Regions from separate parts of the Streptomyces sp. NPDC025651 genome, predicted to be linked through region 2. Evidence: riboswitches for the same ligand, from Rfam matches in the RefSeq annotation. Region 2 holds a riboswitch; the other holds the start of a gene.

Evidence for each region. Region 2 has a riboswitch for glycine ahead of gcvT (glycine cleavage system aminomethyltransferase GcvT). Riboswitches for the same ligand answer to the same signal wherever they lie in the genome.
Region 1: linked by a shared signal. The riboswitch ahead of gcvP (aminomethyl-transferring glycine dehydrogenase) and the one ahead of gcvT (glycine cleavage system aminomethyltransferase GcvT) in region 2 are both predicted to bind glycine.

What each region holds. Positions count from the first base shown of each region.
Region 1 is NZ_JBVHLZ010000015.1:7,580-15,069, forward strand. Features, by position in the region: gene ACZ4D5_RS37685 (bifunctional nuclease family protein) at 1-438, shown strand, start outside; gene ACZ4D5_RS37690 (MerR family transcriptional regulator) at 609-1,226, shown strand; gene ACZ4D5_RS37695 (DNA polymerase IV) at 1,264-2,769, shown strand; gene ACZ4D5_RS37700 (PRC-barrel domain-containing protein) at 2,907-3,284, opposite strand; glycine riboswitch at 3,429-3,528, shown strand; gene gcvP (aminomethyl-transferring glycine dehydrogenase) at 3,716-6,604, shown strand; gene ACZ4D5_RS37710 (DUF5999 family protein) at 6,746-6,952, opposite strand; gene ACZ4D5_RS37715 (hypothetical protein) at 7,259-7,490, opposite strand, start outside.
Region 2 is NZ_JBVHLZ010000005.1:522,190-529,679, reverse strand. Features, by position in the region: gene ACZ4D5_RS21690 (hypothetical protein) at 1-341, shown strand, start outside; gene ACZ4D5_RS21685 (hypothetical protein) at 369-968, shown strand; gene ACZ4D5_RS21680 (AAA family ATPase) at 1,106-1,801, opposite strand; glycine riboswitch at 1,951-2,058, shown strand; glycine riboswitch at 2,059-2,172, shown strand; gene gcvT (glycine cleavage system aminomethyltransferase GcvT) at 2,208-3,350, shown strand; gene gcvH (glycine cleavage system protein GcvH) at 3,453-3,830, shown strand; gene glyA (serine hydroxymethyltransferase) at 3,854-5,116, shown strand; gene ACZ4D5_RS21660 (L-serine ammonia-lyase) at 5,307-6,677, shown strand; gene ACZ4D5_RS21655 (alpha/beta hydrolase) at 6,856-7,490, opposite strand, start outside.

The sequences.
Region 1 (7,490 bases), on a different contig from region 2:
ATGCCCTCCAACCAACCGATCGTGCTCCTGCGTGAAGTGGGAGGCGACCGGTACCTCCCCATCTGGATCGGACCAGGTGAGGCGACCGCCATCGCCTTTGCACAGCAGGGCATGGCACCCGCACGGCCGCTGACCCACGACCTGTTCAAGGACGTGCTGGAAGCGGTGGGCCAGGAGCTCTCCGAAGTGCGCATCACGGACCTGCGCGAAGGCGTCTTCTACGCCGAGCTGGTCTTCGCCAGCGGTGTCGAGGTCAGTGCGCGTCCGTCCGACGCCATAGCGCTGGCGCTGCGCACCGGGACGCCGATCTTCGGCAGCGACGGTGTCCTGGACGACGCGGGGATCGCGATCCCGGACGAGCAGGAGGACGAGGTGGAGAAGTTCCGCGAGTTCCTCGACCAGATCTCGCCCGAGGACTTCGGTACCAACAGCCAGTGAGCCGCTTTCCGGCGGCCCGCGTCGGACCATTCGGCTAGCCTTTCCCCGCGGTGAGGTACGGGAAACCACTCTCAGGGTGATTATCACTCGGCGTGCCGAGTGTGGCGATCGTTGACGAGCCCCTGGCGACTGCCTACCGTCGAGAAGGCAGGTCAAGGAGGGAGGTCGGCGTGAGAAGCAGCGGCGACGGTACGGCGATGGGCGGTCCGTTTCCGCTCCACGGCAGCGCGGCCGATCACTCTCCGAAACGACCGATGGCGGTCCAGGGGGGCGGGGACGCTACGTTCGAGCATTCCGAGCAGATCGGCTACCGCGGTCCCACCGCGTGCGCGGCCGCGGGCATCACGTACCGACAGCTCGACTACTGGGCACGGACCGGTCTGGTCGAGCCCAGTGTGCGTGCCGCGGGCGGTTCCGGTACGCAGCGGCTCTACAGCTTCCGCGACGTGGTCGTCCTCAAGGTCGTGAAGCGGTTCCTGGACACCGGGGTGTCGCTGCAGAACATTCGCACGACCGTCCAGCACCTGCGGGAGCGCGGGTTCCGTGACCTCGAGCGGATGACGCTCATGAGCGACGGCGCGACGGTGTACGAGTGCACGTCGCCCAGCGAGGTCCACGATCTGCTCCAGGGTGGGCAGGGGGTCTTCGGGATCGCCGTGGGGGTCGTCTGGCGGGATGTCGAGGCCGCGCTGTCCCAGTTGCACGGGGAGCGCATCGACACCGGCGAGACGCTTGTCGGGCACAACCCCGCCGACGAGCTGGCCAGACGGCGCAACAGGGCCGTCTGAGGCCGCGTTGTCAGTGGCGTAGGGCAGCATCGGAGATGTGAGAAGCGCGCCGACGATTCTGCATCTGGACATGGATGCCTTCTACGCGTCCGCGGAGCAGGCCGCGAAGCCGAGCCTGCGCGGCAAGGCCGTGGTGGTGGGCGGCCTCGGGCCGCGGGGTGTGGTGGCCACCGCTTCCTATGAGGCGCGGCGGTTCGGTGTGCACTCGGCGATGCCGATGGGGCAGGCGCGCAGGCTGGCGCCCAACGCCGCCTATCTTGTGCCGCGCTTCGGGTTGTACCGCGAGGTCAGCGAGCAGGTGATGGGGCTGCTGCGGGAGCTGTCGCCGCTGGTGGAGCCACTCAGTCTGGACGAGGCCTTCGTGGACCTGGAGGCGGGGGGCGTCGCCGACGACGAGGCGTCGGCCAGGGCCGTGGGGGAGCGGCTGCGGGCGGACATCAGGGCGGTCACCGGGCTCACCGGGTCGGTGGGGCTCGCCGTCTCCAAGATGCTGGCGAAGATCGCCTCCGAGGAGGCGAAGCCGGACGGGCTGCGGTTGATAGCGCCGGGCACCGAGAGGGCGTTGCTGGGGCCGATGCCGGTGCGGACGCTGCCCGGGGTGGGGCCGGCCACCGGGGACCATCTGCGGCGGGCCGGGATCACCACGGTCGAGGAGCTCGCGGAGGCCGGCGAGGACGAGCTCGTACGGCTGTTGGGCAAGGCGCACGGGGGCTCGCTGTACGCGATGGCGCTCGCGCACGACGAGCGGCCGGTGGTGGCCGAGCGGGACACGAAGTCGGTCAGCGTCGAGGACACGTACGACGTGGACATCCATGACCGGGTGCGGGTGCGGACCGAGGTCGCGCGGCTCGCCGACCGGTGCGTGCAGCGGTTGCGGGCCGCGGGGCACTCCGGGCGGACCATCGTGCTGAAGGTGCGGCGGTTCGACTTCTCGACGCTGACGCGTTCCGAGACGCTGAGAGGGCCCACGGACGACCCTGGAGTGGTGCGGGAGGCGGCGGCGCGGCTGCTGGAGTCCGTGGACACCACCGGGGGTGTTCGGCTGCTGGGGGTGGGCGTCACGGGGCTTGCTGACTACACGCAGGAGGACCTCTTCGCGCAGGCGCAGGCCGCTGAGGCCGAGGGCGAGGTGGAGGCGGCCGGGGAGGTGGAGCTCGGGGGCGAGGCGGATGACGAGGCACGGCCGGTGGAGGACGGGGGCGGTGCGGAGCCCGTGGCCCTGGTCGAGCGGCGGTGGGCGGCCGGGCACGATGTGCGGCACGCCGAGTACGGGCACGGGTGGGTGCAGGGGAGCGGCCTCGGCCGGGTGACCGTGCGCTTCGAGACGCCGTGGTCGGAGCCGGGGCGCGTGCGGACGTTCAGGACGGATGACCCGGATCTGGCGTCGGCGGAGCCGTTGCCGCTGGTGGGTGGGGAGTTGGCGGAGAGGGGTGAGCTGGGCGGGGCGGATGCCATGGGGCACGTCCTGGCCGTGGCTCCGGGACGGCCGTCCTCGGATGTCGCCGGGCAGGGGGAGGCGCCGCAGGTGGTGGGAGGGACGTAGGGGCAGGAGGGAGCAGGGGGTACTGGGGTGGGAGCGGGTTCTGGTGGTGGTCTTGCGGGGGTGGCGGGCCGCGGTGACGCTCGGGCGGCGACAGGAGCTGTGGGATGTCCTCGGCGGACGTGGGGCCGGTCGGTGGGTCAGGGGGTGTCTGTTCCTGCTATCTGGCCGAACGTCGTGTCGGGGGGCGGGGGCTGCGGGGGTGTGATGTCCAGGCCGTAGTGGTGGTAGAGCTGGAGTTCCTGTTCCGGGGAGAGGTGGCGGCCCACTCCGAAGTCCGGGGCGTCCTTGATCAGGGCTCGGTCGAAGGGGATGCGCAGGGTGCCGTCGTCGACCAGTTCGCTCGGTTCCAGCGGGACGAAGGCGTCGCGGCTGAACAGGCCGGTGCGTATGGCCGCCCACTCCGGGGTGCCGGTGGCATCGTCGAGATAGACCTCGTCGATCGTGCCGATCTTCGCCCCGTTCCGGTCGAACGCCTTGCGGCCGATCAGATTGCGCGGATCGATGTCGGTCTGCACGGGCCCTCCAGCTGATCGCGGGGTGTCGGATTTGGGCGTAACTCATCTTTAATCGCTCGTACTCACTACGAAAGAGCACTTCGGGGCAGGCGGCCACTCGAGGGATCGGCCATGGTCCTCGCTGGTAGGCTGGCGGCTGGCTGCTGACCCCGTGCGGGAGAGCTCTCCGGAACGCGATTCCCGGAGGCGCCGAAGGAGCAAATCCTCCCCGGAAACTCTCAGGCACCCGTACCGCACGGACGAGGTCACTCTGGAAAGCAGGGCGGGCGTCGGGCGGGCACGCCCGGGATCCTCCCTCACCGACGGTGAAAGCAGGACTGTCCACGGACGGGCCTGTGAAGCTCTCAGGTTGAGATGACAGAGGGGGAGGCCGTCCGGGTACCCGCGCCGGGGTACCCCTCGTAGGTCGCGCAGACCAGGAGGCCTCCGCAATGACTGCCACCAATCGCATCCCGCTCTCCGAGCTCGAACAGGGCATCCCCTTCGAGCAGCGGCACATCGGGCCCGATGCGGAAGCGCGGGCCAAGATGCTCGCCCAGGTCGGGTACGGCTCGCTCGACGAGCTGACCGCCGCCGCGGTGCCGGATGTGATCAAGAACGCCGAGGCGCTCGACCTGCCCGGCGCGCGCACCGAGGCCGAGGTCCTCGCCGAGCTGCGCTCCCTCGCGGACCGGAACCAGGTCCTCGATTCCATGATCGGGCTGGGCTATTACGGGACCTTCACCCCGCCGGTGATCCTGCGGAACGTCATGGAGAACCCGGCTTGGTACACGGCCTACACGCCCTACCAGCCCGAGATCTCGCAGGGGCGGCTCGAGGCGCTGCTCAACTTCCAGACGATGGTCGCCGAGCTGACCGGCCTGCCCACCTCCGGGGCCTCGCTCCTCGACGAGGGCACCGCCGCCGCCGAGGCCATGGCCCTGTCCCGGCGCATGGGCAAGGTCAAGAACGGCGTTTTCGTCGTTGACGCCGATGCTCTGCCGCAGACCGTCGCCGTGATGCGGACCCGTGCCGAGCCGACCGGCGTCGAGATCGTCGTCGCCGACCTGAGCGAGGGCATTCCCGCAGAGGTCGCCGAGCGCGGTGTCGTGGGCGTGCTCGTCCAGTACCCGGGCGCCTCCGGCGTCGTACGCGACATCAAGCCGCTCATCGACCAAGCGCACGAGCTCGGTGCCGTCGTCACCGTCGCCGCCGACCTGCTCGCCCTGACGCTGCTCACCTCGCCCGGTGAGCTCGGCGCCGACATCGCCGTCGGTACGACGCAGCGCTTCGGTGTCCCGATGGGCTTCGGCGGTCCGCACGCCGGGTACATGGCGGTGCGCGAGAAGTTCGCGCGCAGCCTGCCCGGCCGGCTCGTCGGCGTCTCCGTCGACGCGGACGGCAACAAGGCCTACCGGCTCGCGCTGCAGACCCGCGAGCAGCACATCCGCCGTGAGAAGGCCACCAGCAACATCTGTACCGCCCAGGTGCTGCTCGCCGTCATGGCCGGAATGTACGCCGTCTACCACGGGCCCGAGGGGCTCAGGGCCATCGCGCGGCGCACCCACAGGTACGCGACGCTGCTCGCCGCGGGGCTCACCGCCGGTGGCGTCGAGGTCGTGCACGGCGCGTACTTCGACACGCTGACCGTGCGGGTTCCCGGCAAGGCCGACGAGCTCGTCTCCGCCGCCCGCGAAGGCGGCGTGAACATCCACCAGGTCGACGCCGACCACGTCTCCATCGCCTGCGACGAGACCACCACGCGCAAGCAACTGACCGCCGTGTGGGGGGCCTTCGGGGTCGAGGCGGACGTCGAGGCGCTCGACGCCGAGGTCGCGGACACGCTGCCCGAGGCCCTGCTGCGCGGTGACGACTACCTCGCGCACCCGGTCTTCCACCAGCACCGCTCCGAGACCGCGATGCTGCGCTACCTGCGCAAGCTCGCCGACCGCGACTACGCGCTCGACCGCGGCATGATCCCGCTGGGCTCCTGCACGATGAAGCTCAACGCGACCACCGAGATGGAGCCGGTCACCTGGCCCGAGTTCGGCCAGCTGCACCCCTTCGCGCCCGCGCAGCAGGCGCAGGGCTACCTCACGCTCATCCGTGAGCTGGAGGAGCGGCTCGCCGAGGTCACCGGGTACGACAAGGTCTCGCTGCAGCCCAACGCCGGTTCGCAGGGCGAGCTCGCCGGACTGCTCGCCGTGCGCGGCTACCACCGCGCCAACGGCGACGAGCAGCGCACCGTCTGCCTCATCCCGTCCTCCGCGCACGGCACGAACGCGGCGAGCGCCGTCATGGCCGGCATGAAGGTCGTCGTCGTGAAGACCGCCGACGACGGCGAGATCGACGTCGCGGACCTGCGCGCCAAGATCGAGAAGCACCGCGACGAGCTGTCGGTGCTGATGATCACGTACCCGTCGACGCACGGTGTGTTCGAGGAGCACGTCGCCGACATCTGCGCCGAGGTGCACGAGGCCGGCGGCCAGGTGTACGTCGACGGCGCCAACCTCAACGCCCTGGTGGGCCTTGCCAAGCCGGGGCACTTCGGTGGCGACGTCTCGCACCTGAACCTGCACAAGACCTTCTGCATCCCGCACGGCGGCGGCGGCCCCGGCGTCGGCCCGGTCGGTGTGCGCCAGCACCTCGCGCCGTACCTGCCCAACCACCCGCTGCAGCCCGCGGCAGGTCCCGACACCGGTGTCGGCCCGATCTCCGCGGCGCCGTGGGGATCGGCCGGGATCCTGCCGATCTCCTGGTCGTACGTACGCCTCATGGGCGGCGAGGGGCTCAAGCGCGCCACCCAGGTCGCCGTCCTGTCGGCGAACTACATCGCCAAGCGGCTGGAGCCGCACTTCCCGGTGCTCTACACCGGCCCCGGCGACCTCGTCGCGCACGAGTGCATCATCGATCTGCGTCCGCTCTCCAAGGAGACCGGCGTCAGCGTGGACGACATCGCCAAGCGGCTCATCGACTACGGCTTCCACGCGCCGACCATGTCGTTCCCGGTCGCGGGGACGCTGATGATCGAGCCGACGGAGAGCGAGGACCTGAACGAGATCGACCGGTTCTGCGAGGCGATGATCGCCATCCGCCGGGAGATCGAGAAGGTCGGGAACGGGGAGTGGGCCGCGGACGACAACCCGCTGCGGAACGCCCCGCACACCGCCGCCGCGCTGAGCGGTGAGTGGGAGCACGGCTACAGCCGCGAGGAGGCCGTCTTCCCGGCCGGCGTGTCGGCCTCGGAGAAGTACTGGCCGCCGGTGCGCCGCATCGACCAGGCGTACGGCGACCGGAACCTGGTCTGCTCCTGCCCGCCGCTGGATGCGTACGAGGACTGATCCCGTGCCCGCGCGTGCGGGCATGCGGTGGGGCCGGTTCGGAGAGTCTCTCCGGGCCGGCCCCTCGTCTTTCGGTGGTGCGTCTTGTGTTCTTCGGTGGTGCGTCGCGCGCGGTGCGGTCGTGCGGATGTGCCCTCGTGCTCAGGCGGCTGTCATGACCTGGTCGGTGCCCAGCGGTCGGTGCGGGGCGATGATCTGGCCGTCCGGCAGCAGCTCACCGGTGTCCTCGAAGAGCAGGACGCCGTTGCACAGCAGGCTCCAGCCCTGCTCCGGGTGGCTTGCCGTGAGGAGCGCGGCTTCCCGGTCGGCGGAGTCGGCTGTCGGGCACGGTGGTTGGTGCTGGCACATGGAAGGGTTCTTTCGCTGCGATGAGATGGCTGTGACGTCGGTCCTGTGACTCGATGCGGTGTTCATAACCGCCCCCCGTTGTAGTCGGTCCGATCCCAGTGTTGCCCCACAGCCTGTCAATCCGCAGGGATTTTGCTGCAGCGGCTCCTACTGCTTAATGACGTATCACCCGGCCGGACGGTTCAGCCCAACTCCCCTGTCTCTTCGGGTGGTTCGGGGTGGCCCCTCTGGGCTAGTCCACCTGGGTGGGCAGCGCTGTGCCCCGCGGCCGGGCACCGCGGGGCACAGGAAGCGCGAGGGGTTCCGTCAGGCGGGTGAGCCGAGGAGCGGCGCCGGCGCCAGGCGGTGGTTGAGCATCGGAAGCAGTTCGGCGACGCGGTGCGGGCGGTGGGCCGCGATACCGGGCGGGGCGGGCGCGAGCGGGACGAGCAGGTCGGTGGCGGCCAGGGGGCCCTCGGCACCGTCGTCCGTGCAGTCGCGGTGCAGCCAGAGCGTGAGCATGTAGAGCTCGGGCACGGAGAGCAGGCGCGGCTGGCAC
Region 2 (7,490 bases):
GCCAGTACCTCCTCGACACCTCCTTCGGCGGCTGGATCAACCCCGACGGTCTGGCGAAGGTCAGCGCCGAGCTCGACACCCTGCTCGGCGCTCCCACGCCGGACACCGCGCAGCCGGGCACCTGGCCCGGCGCCGCGCGGACCGCCCTGAAGAAGGAGGTCGAAGGCCTGGTCGCGGCCGCCTCTGAGGGCGACTGGATCAAGGTCATCGGCTCCCTGCAGACCGTACCGAAGGCCGCGAACGACCTGCTGTTCGCCGTCGGCCTGACCCAGTGGATCGACTCGCTGCCGCCGGCCCCCGAGGTCCCGGCAGCCCCCCAACTCCCGCCATCCCCCCAGTAGTGGACACACCAGAGAAAAGGACCTCCCATGCGACTCAGCAGGACCGTCACCGCCCTCGCCGTCTCCGTCTCCCTGACCGCCGGCGCCGTCGCCATGACCGCGGCCCCCGCCTTCGCCGCGGCGTCCGTCTCGAGCAGCGCCGAGGACCGCGCGCTCATGGTCGAGCAGGGCTTCGACGCCCTGTACGCGGCCATCGACGAGCTCGCCACGCGCACCGCCGACGGCACGGCCGACCAGACCCACAGCGCCGCCGTGGACGCCGCCATGGACCGGGTGCTCTCGGCGGTCGGCGCCGTGCGCGCGGCCGACCCGGAGCCGAAGCCCAAGGGCGACGACCCGGTCGTCGAGGCCGAGGCCAAGCTGAAGGCCGAGGTCGACGGGCTCCTGAAGGCGGCGGCGTCGGCCGACCTCGGCAAGGTCGTGCTCGCCCTGAGCGCCGTGCCGAACCTCGCCATCGACCTGCTCGTCAAGGTCGGCCTCGGCAAGCTGACCGAGGGCCTGCCGAAGCTGCCGGAGGCGCCGAAGGTCCCGGGCCTGCCGGAGGTGCCGAAGGTCCCGGGCCTGCCCCAGGCCCCGGCCGCCCCGTCGATCCCCGGCCTGCCGAAGATCCCGGGGCTGCCGTTCTGACGTAGCCGTACGGAGAAGACGTACGGAGACGACGTACGCGTACGCACAGACGTGCTCGTACCTGTACTCGTACGCGACAGGGGCCCGCGCCGGCGGATGGCGCGGGCCCCTTCGCGCCATCCGGCCCCTCCCCCGCGCTACCGGTCCCCGTCGAAGGCGATCCCCCGCAGCACCCGCGCCGCCGCGCGGTCGAGCAGCACCGCCGAGCCGCAGCCGCGCGGCAGGTCGCCCCGCTCGGCGGCGTCGACCAGGCGGCCGATCGTCCTGCGGTGCCGCGCGAAGGCGTACCGGGACACGCCGCGGCCGCGCTCTCGCTGGCCCTGCAGCGCGGTGTCCGCGGGGACGTCGAGCAGGAGCAGGTGCAGGGCCCTGCCGCGCCGGGCGGCCTCGCGGGCGAGCCAGCGGCGCACCCAGGCCTGGGTGCCGCAGTCGTGCACGACGACGCTCGCCCCGGAGCGCAGGGTGCGGCGCAGTCCGGCGTAGTGCGCGAGGCGGACCAGGGGTCTGTAGACCGCGTACGGCACGAGGCGGGGCATGCGGGCGGACCAGCGGTCGCGGGTGTCCTGGGAGTCGATGCGCGGGCCCGTGACGGCCTGCCGCATCAGCGTGGACTTGCCCCCGCCGGGCAGCCCGGAGACGACGACCAGGTCGCCCTCGCCGAAGGTGAGGCGGTGCGGGCTGTGGCCCGCCCGCCGCCGCAGATCGCGGACGACGGCCAGGGGAAGCGGGCCGCAGCTCTCCCGGGCCGGGGCGGCGGCCTGCCCGGGCAGCGCCACCCCCGTGGTAGTGGCATAGACACTGGTCCTGCTGTGCACCGTGATCGGCCTCCCCATAGCGGTCACGTACTGCCTCCCCAGCAAGTGTAAAGAGAAGGTAATGCGGCACAAGAGCGTTCCGGGGCCGTCCGAACCGTGACCGGGCACGGGTCCCCCTGGACAGAGTCGCGTGCAATGATGTGCGCGCCAACTCCATACCGGCCGTTTGAATCCGCGCGGGAGAGTCCCCGGAGCCAGCACGCAGCGCGTGCCCGGGGCGCCGAAGGAGCAAGTTCCTCCCTTGAATCTCTCAGGCCCCGTACCGCGCGGGCGAGGCACATCTGAAAAGCGGGCCGCCCCGGTGGCCCCACCCAAGGTGCAAGCCGTGCGTCCCGCGTTCCGGGACGCTCGCGGCGAACCTCTCAGGTTCCGATGACAGATGGGGAGGATCGTCCTCGCCCGTCATGCCCTGGGAGTTCCCTTCATGAGCACTGCCCCCCGTCTGACCTCCCTCGATGCCGTGCATCGAGCGCTCGGCGCGACCATGACCGACTTCGCGGGCTGGGACATGCCGCTGCGGTACGCCAGCGAGCGCGACGAGCACAACGCCGTGCGCACCAAGGCCGGTCTCTTCGACCTGTCGCACATGGGCGAGATCACCGTCACCGGCCCCGAGGCGGCGGACTTCCTGAACTTCGCGCTGGTCGGCAACATCGGCTCCATCGGCGTCGGCCGTGCCCGCTACACCATGATCGTCGCCGAGGACGGCGGGATCCTGGACGACCTGATCGTCTACCGCCTCGGCGAGACCGAGGCCCCCGAGTACATGGTCGTCGCCAACGCCTCGAACGCGCAGGTCGTCCTGGACGCGCTGAGCAACCGCGTCGAGAAGTTCGACGCCGAGGTCCGCGACGACCGCGACGCGTACGCACTGCTCGCCGTCCAGGGCCCCGAGTCCCCCGGCATCCTGAAGTCACTCACGGACGCCGACCTGGACGGCCTGAAGTACTACGCGGGCCTGCCCGGCACCGTCGCGGGCGTGCCCGCGCTGATCGCCCGCACCGGCTACACCGGCGAGGACGGCTTCGAGCTCTTCGTCTCCCCCGGTGACGCGGAGAAGCTGTGGAACGCGCTGATGGAGGCGGGCACCCCCGTCGGCATGGTGCCCGCCGGGCTCTCCTGCCGCGACACGCTGCGCCTGGAGGCGGGCATGCCGCTGTACGGGCACGAGCTGACCGCGGGGCTGACCCCGTTCGACGCGGGCCTCGGCCGGGTCGTGAAGTTCGAGAAGACCTCGCAGTCGGAGACGTTCGTGGGGCGCGCGGCGCTCGCGGCCGCCGCCGAGCGCGCCGAGACCGCTCCCCCGCGCAAGCTGGTCGGCCTGATCGCCGAGGGCCGTCGCGTCCCTCGCGCGGGCTTCTCGGTGGTCGCGGACGGCAAGGTGATCGGCGAGGTCACCTCCGGCGCCCCGTCGCCGACGCTCGGCAAGCCGATCGCGATGGCGTACGTCGACGCCGAGCACGCGGCCCCCGGCGCTGCGTCTTCATCGGGTGTCTGCGTCGACATCCGCGGCGCCCACGAGCCCTACGAGGTCGTGGCGCTGCCGTTCTACAAGCGCCAGAAGTGACGGCGTCGCTTCCGGACCGTCCGTCCCAGGCATCCCGGAAGTGACCCCCCGCACATCTTTCTCGTTCCGCAGCACCCACCCGCGTACAGGAGAATTCACGTCATGAGCAACCCCCAGCAGCTGCGTTACAGCAAGGAGCACGAGTGGCTCTCGGCCACCGAGGACGGCGTGGCGACGGTCGGCATCACGGAGCACGCGGCCAACGCGCTCGGTGACGTCGTCTTCGCCCAGCTCCCCGAGGTCGGTGACACGGTGACCGCGGGCGAGTCCTGCGGCGAGCTGGAGTCGACCAAGTCGGTCAGCGACCTCTACGCCCCGGTGACCGGCGAGGTCGTCGCCGCCAACCAGGACGTCGTGGACGACCCGTCGCTGGTCAACTCCGCCCCGTTCGAGGGCGGTTGGCTGTTCAAGGTGCGCATCACGGACGAGCCGGACGAGCTGATGTCCGCCGATGAGTACACCGCCTTCACCGCCGGCTGACCCATACCGATAGGGATCGTGTGATGTCGCTTCTGAACACCCCTCTCCACGAACTGGACCCGGACGTCGCCGCCGCCGTCGACGCCGAGCTCCACCGCCAGCAGTCCACCCTGGAAATGATCGCCTCGGAGAACTTCGCTCCGGTCGCCGTCATGGAGGCCCAGGGCACCGTCCTCACCAACAAGTACGCCGAGGGCTACCCCGGCCGCCGCTACTACGGCGGCTGTGAGCACGTGGACGTGACCGAGCAGATCGCGATCGACCGGGTCAAGGACCTGTTCGGCGCCGAGTACGCCAACGTCCAGCCGCACTCCGGCGCCTCCGCCAACCAGGCCGCCCTCTTCGCGATCGCCCAGCCCGGCGACACGATCCTCGGCCTGGACCTGGCGCACGGCGGCCACCTCACCCACGGCATGCGCCTGAACTTCTCCGGCAAGCAGTTCAACGTGGTCGCCTACCACGTGGACGAGGCCGGTCTGGTCGACATGGCCGAGGTCGAGCGCCTGGCCAAGGAGAACAGCCCCAAGGTCATCATCGCGGGCTGGTCCGCCTACCCGCGCCAGCTGGACTTCGCCGAGTTCCGCCGGATCGCCGACGAGGTCGGCGCGTACCTGTGGGTCGACATGGCGCACTTCGCCGGTCTGGTCGCCGCAGGTCTGCACCCCAACCCGGTGCCGTACGCGGACGTGGTCACCTCCACCACGCACAAGACGCTCGGCGGCCCGCGCGGCGGCATCATCCTGGCCCGCAACAAGGACTTCGCGAAGAAGCTGAACTCCGCTGTCTTCCCCGGCTTCCAGGGCGGCCCGCTGGAGCACGTGATCGCCGCGAAGGCCGTCTCCTTCAAGGTCGCGGCCTCCGACGACTTCAAGGAGCGCCAGCAGCGCACCCTGGACGGCGCCCGCATCCTGGCCGAGCGTCTGGTCCAGGACGACGCCAAGGCCGTCGGCGTGGACGTCCTGTCGGGCGGCACGGACGTGCACCTGGTCCTCGTCGACCTGCGGAACAGCGAGCTCGACGGCCAGCAGGCCGAGGACCGCCTCCACGAGGTCGGCATCACGGTCAACCGCAACGCGGTCCCGAACGACCCGCGCCCCCCGATGGTCACCTCGGGCCTGCGGATCGGCACCCCGGCGCTCGCCACGCGCGGCTTCGACGCCGACGACTTCCGCGAGGTCGCCGACATCATCGCCGAGACCCTCAAGCCGGGCTTCGACGCCCAGGCCCTGAAGGCCCGCGTGACCGCTCTGGCCGACAAGCACCCGCTGTACCCCGGCCTGAAGTAGTTTCGTACGCTTTTGTTCGTACGTACGAAACGTCGGGGCACCCCGCACACTGGACAGTGAGCACAGTGAGCGGGGTGCCCCGCACCACGTCCCGCGCTCTTTCAGTCCCGCCTGTAGTTCCTGCACCGCCTTGTTCTTCTGCACCACCCCGGCAGACAACGGCGTCTACCAACCACCATTGGAGTTTTCCGTGGCCATCTCGGTCTTCGACCTGTTCTCGATCGGCATCGGCCCGTCCAGCTCCCACACGGTCGGTCCGATGCGCGCCGCCCGCATGTTCGCGAGCCGCCTCAAGAACGAGGGCCTGATGGCCCACACCACGGCGATACGGGCCGAGCTGTACGGCTCGCTCGGCGCCACCGGCCACGGGCACGGCACCCCCAAGGCCGTCCTGCTGGGCCTTGAGGGCGAGTCGCCGCGCACGGTGAACGTCGAATCCGCCGACGACCGCGTCGAGGAGATCAAGGACAGCGGCCGCATCAACCTGCTGGGCATGCACGAGATCGACTTCGACTTCGACGAAGACCTGATCCTGCACCGCCGCAAGGCCCTGCCCTACCACGCCAACGGCATGACGATCTTCGCGTACGACCGTGAGGGCTCCCTCGTCCTGGAGAAGACGTACTACTCGGTGGGCGGCGGCTTCGTGGTCGACGAGGACGCGGTGGACGGCCAGAACCCGATCGTGCCGGACGACACCGTCCTCAAGCACCCCTTCCGCACGGGTGACGAGCTGCTTCGCCTGGCCTCCGAGACCGGCCTGTCCATCTCCGCGCTGATGCTGGAGAACGAGAAGGCCTGGCGCACCGAGGAGGAGATCCGCGCGGGCCTCCTCGACATCTGGGGCGTCATGCAGTCCTGCGTCTCGCGCGGCATGTCCCGCGAGGGCATCCTGCCCGGCGGCCTCAAGGTCCGCCGCCGCGCGGCCAACTCGGCGCGGCAGCTGCGCGCCGAGGGCGACCCGCAGGCCCGCGCCATGGAGTGGATCACGCTCTACGCCATGGCCGTGAACGAGGAGAACGCCGCGGGCGGCCGCGTCGTGACGGCCCCCACCAACGGCGCCGCGGGCATCATCCCCGCGGTCCTGCACTACTACATGAACTTTGTGCCCGGCGCCGACGAGGAGGACGTGGTCCGCTTCCTGCTCGCGGCCGGCGCGATCGGCATGCTCTTCAAGGAGAACGCCTCGATCTCCGGCGCCGAGGTCGGCTGCCAGGGCGAGGTCGGCTCCGCCTGCTCGATGGCCGCGGGCGCGCTGGCCGAGGTCATGGGCGGCTCCCCCTCCCAGGTCGAGAACGCCGCGGAGATCGGCATGGAGCACAACCTCGGCCTGACCTGCGACCCGGTCGGCGGCCTCGTCCAGATCCCGTGCATCGAGCGCAACGGCATGGCGGCGGTCAAGGCCGTCACCGCCGCGAAGATGGCGATGCGCGGCGACGGCTCCCACAAGGTGTCCCTGGACAAGGTCATCAAGACCATGAAGGACACGGGCGCCGACATGAGCGTCAAGTACAAGGAGACGGCGCGGGGCGGGCTCGCGGTCAACATCATCGAGTGCTGAGACCGCCCCGCGGCGCGGACGGGCCGATCGAACAGTACGGCTCCGCCGCGGTTGCCGACCCGCCGTCCTTCCGACGGTCTGCGACGGAGACGGCGTGGTCGGTCCTCCGCACGCCCGCGGCACTGCAGTCCGGCATGGACCTTCCGTGCGTCGATGGGGAAGAAGCGGCAGGGCCCCGCTAGCACTCCGTGCCGGGGCGGATCTCCTCCAGGTCGATCAGGTAGGCGTCGACGGCGTTCGTGACGCAGGCGTCGCCGCGCCCGTACGCGGTGTGGCCCACGCCCTCGTACGTCAGGAGCATGCCGCCGGGGAACTGGTCCGCGAGGCTCTCCGCCTCCTCGTACGGGGTGGCGGGGTCGCCCGTGGTGCCCACCACCAGGACCGGCGGGACGCCCTCGGCGGTGACGCGGTGCGGGCGCCCGGTGCCCGCGGGCCAGCCCGCGCAGGTCAGTTCGTCGACGACGCTCGACGTGCCGTACACGCCCGCGGCCTTCTCCGCGGGTCCGAGCGCGCTCCAGTAGGGGCCGGGTTCGCGCGGGTGCGGGGTGTCCAGGCAGCTGACGGCCACGAGGGCCTCGGCGTCGTTCTCGGGTCCGCGGGGCCTCCTGTGGGAGCCGGTGTCCCGCTCCTCGCCCTCGGCCAGCTCGGCGAGCCTCGTGGCGTCGCCGTCGGCCGCCGCGGCCAGCGCGTCGGAGAGGTCCTCCCACTGGTCCTCCGGGGTGTACATCGCCTCCGTGACGACGTCGAGCAGCGTCCTGGCGTCGACGTCGTACGCGTCCTCGTCGGCGGCCGGCAGCGGCTCGCGCGCCGCCC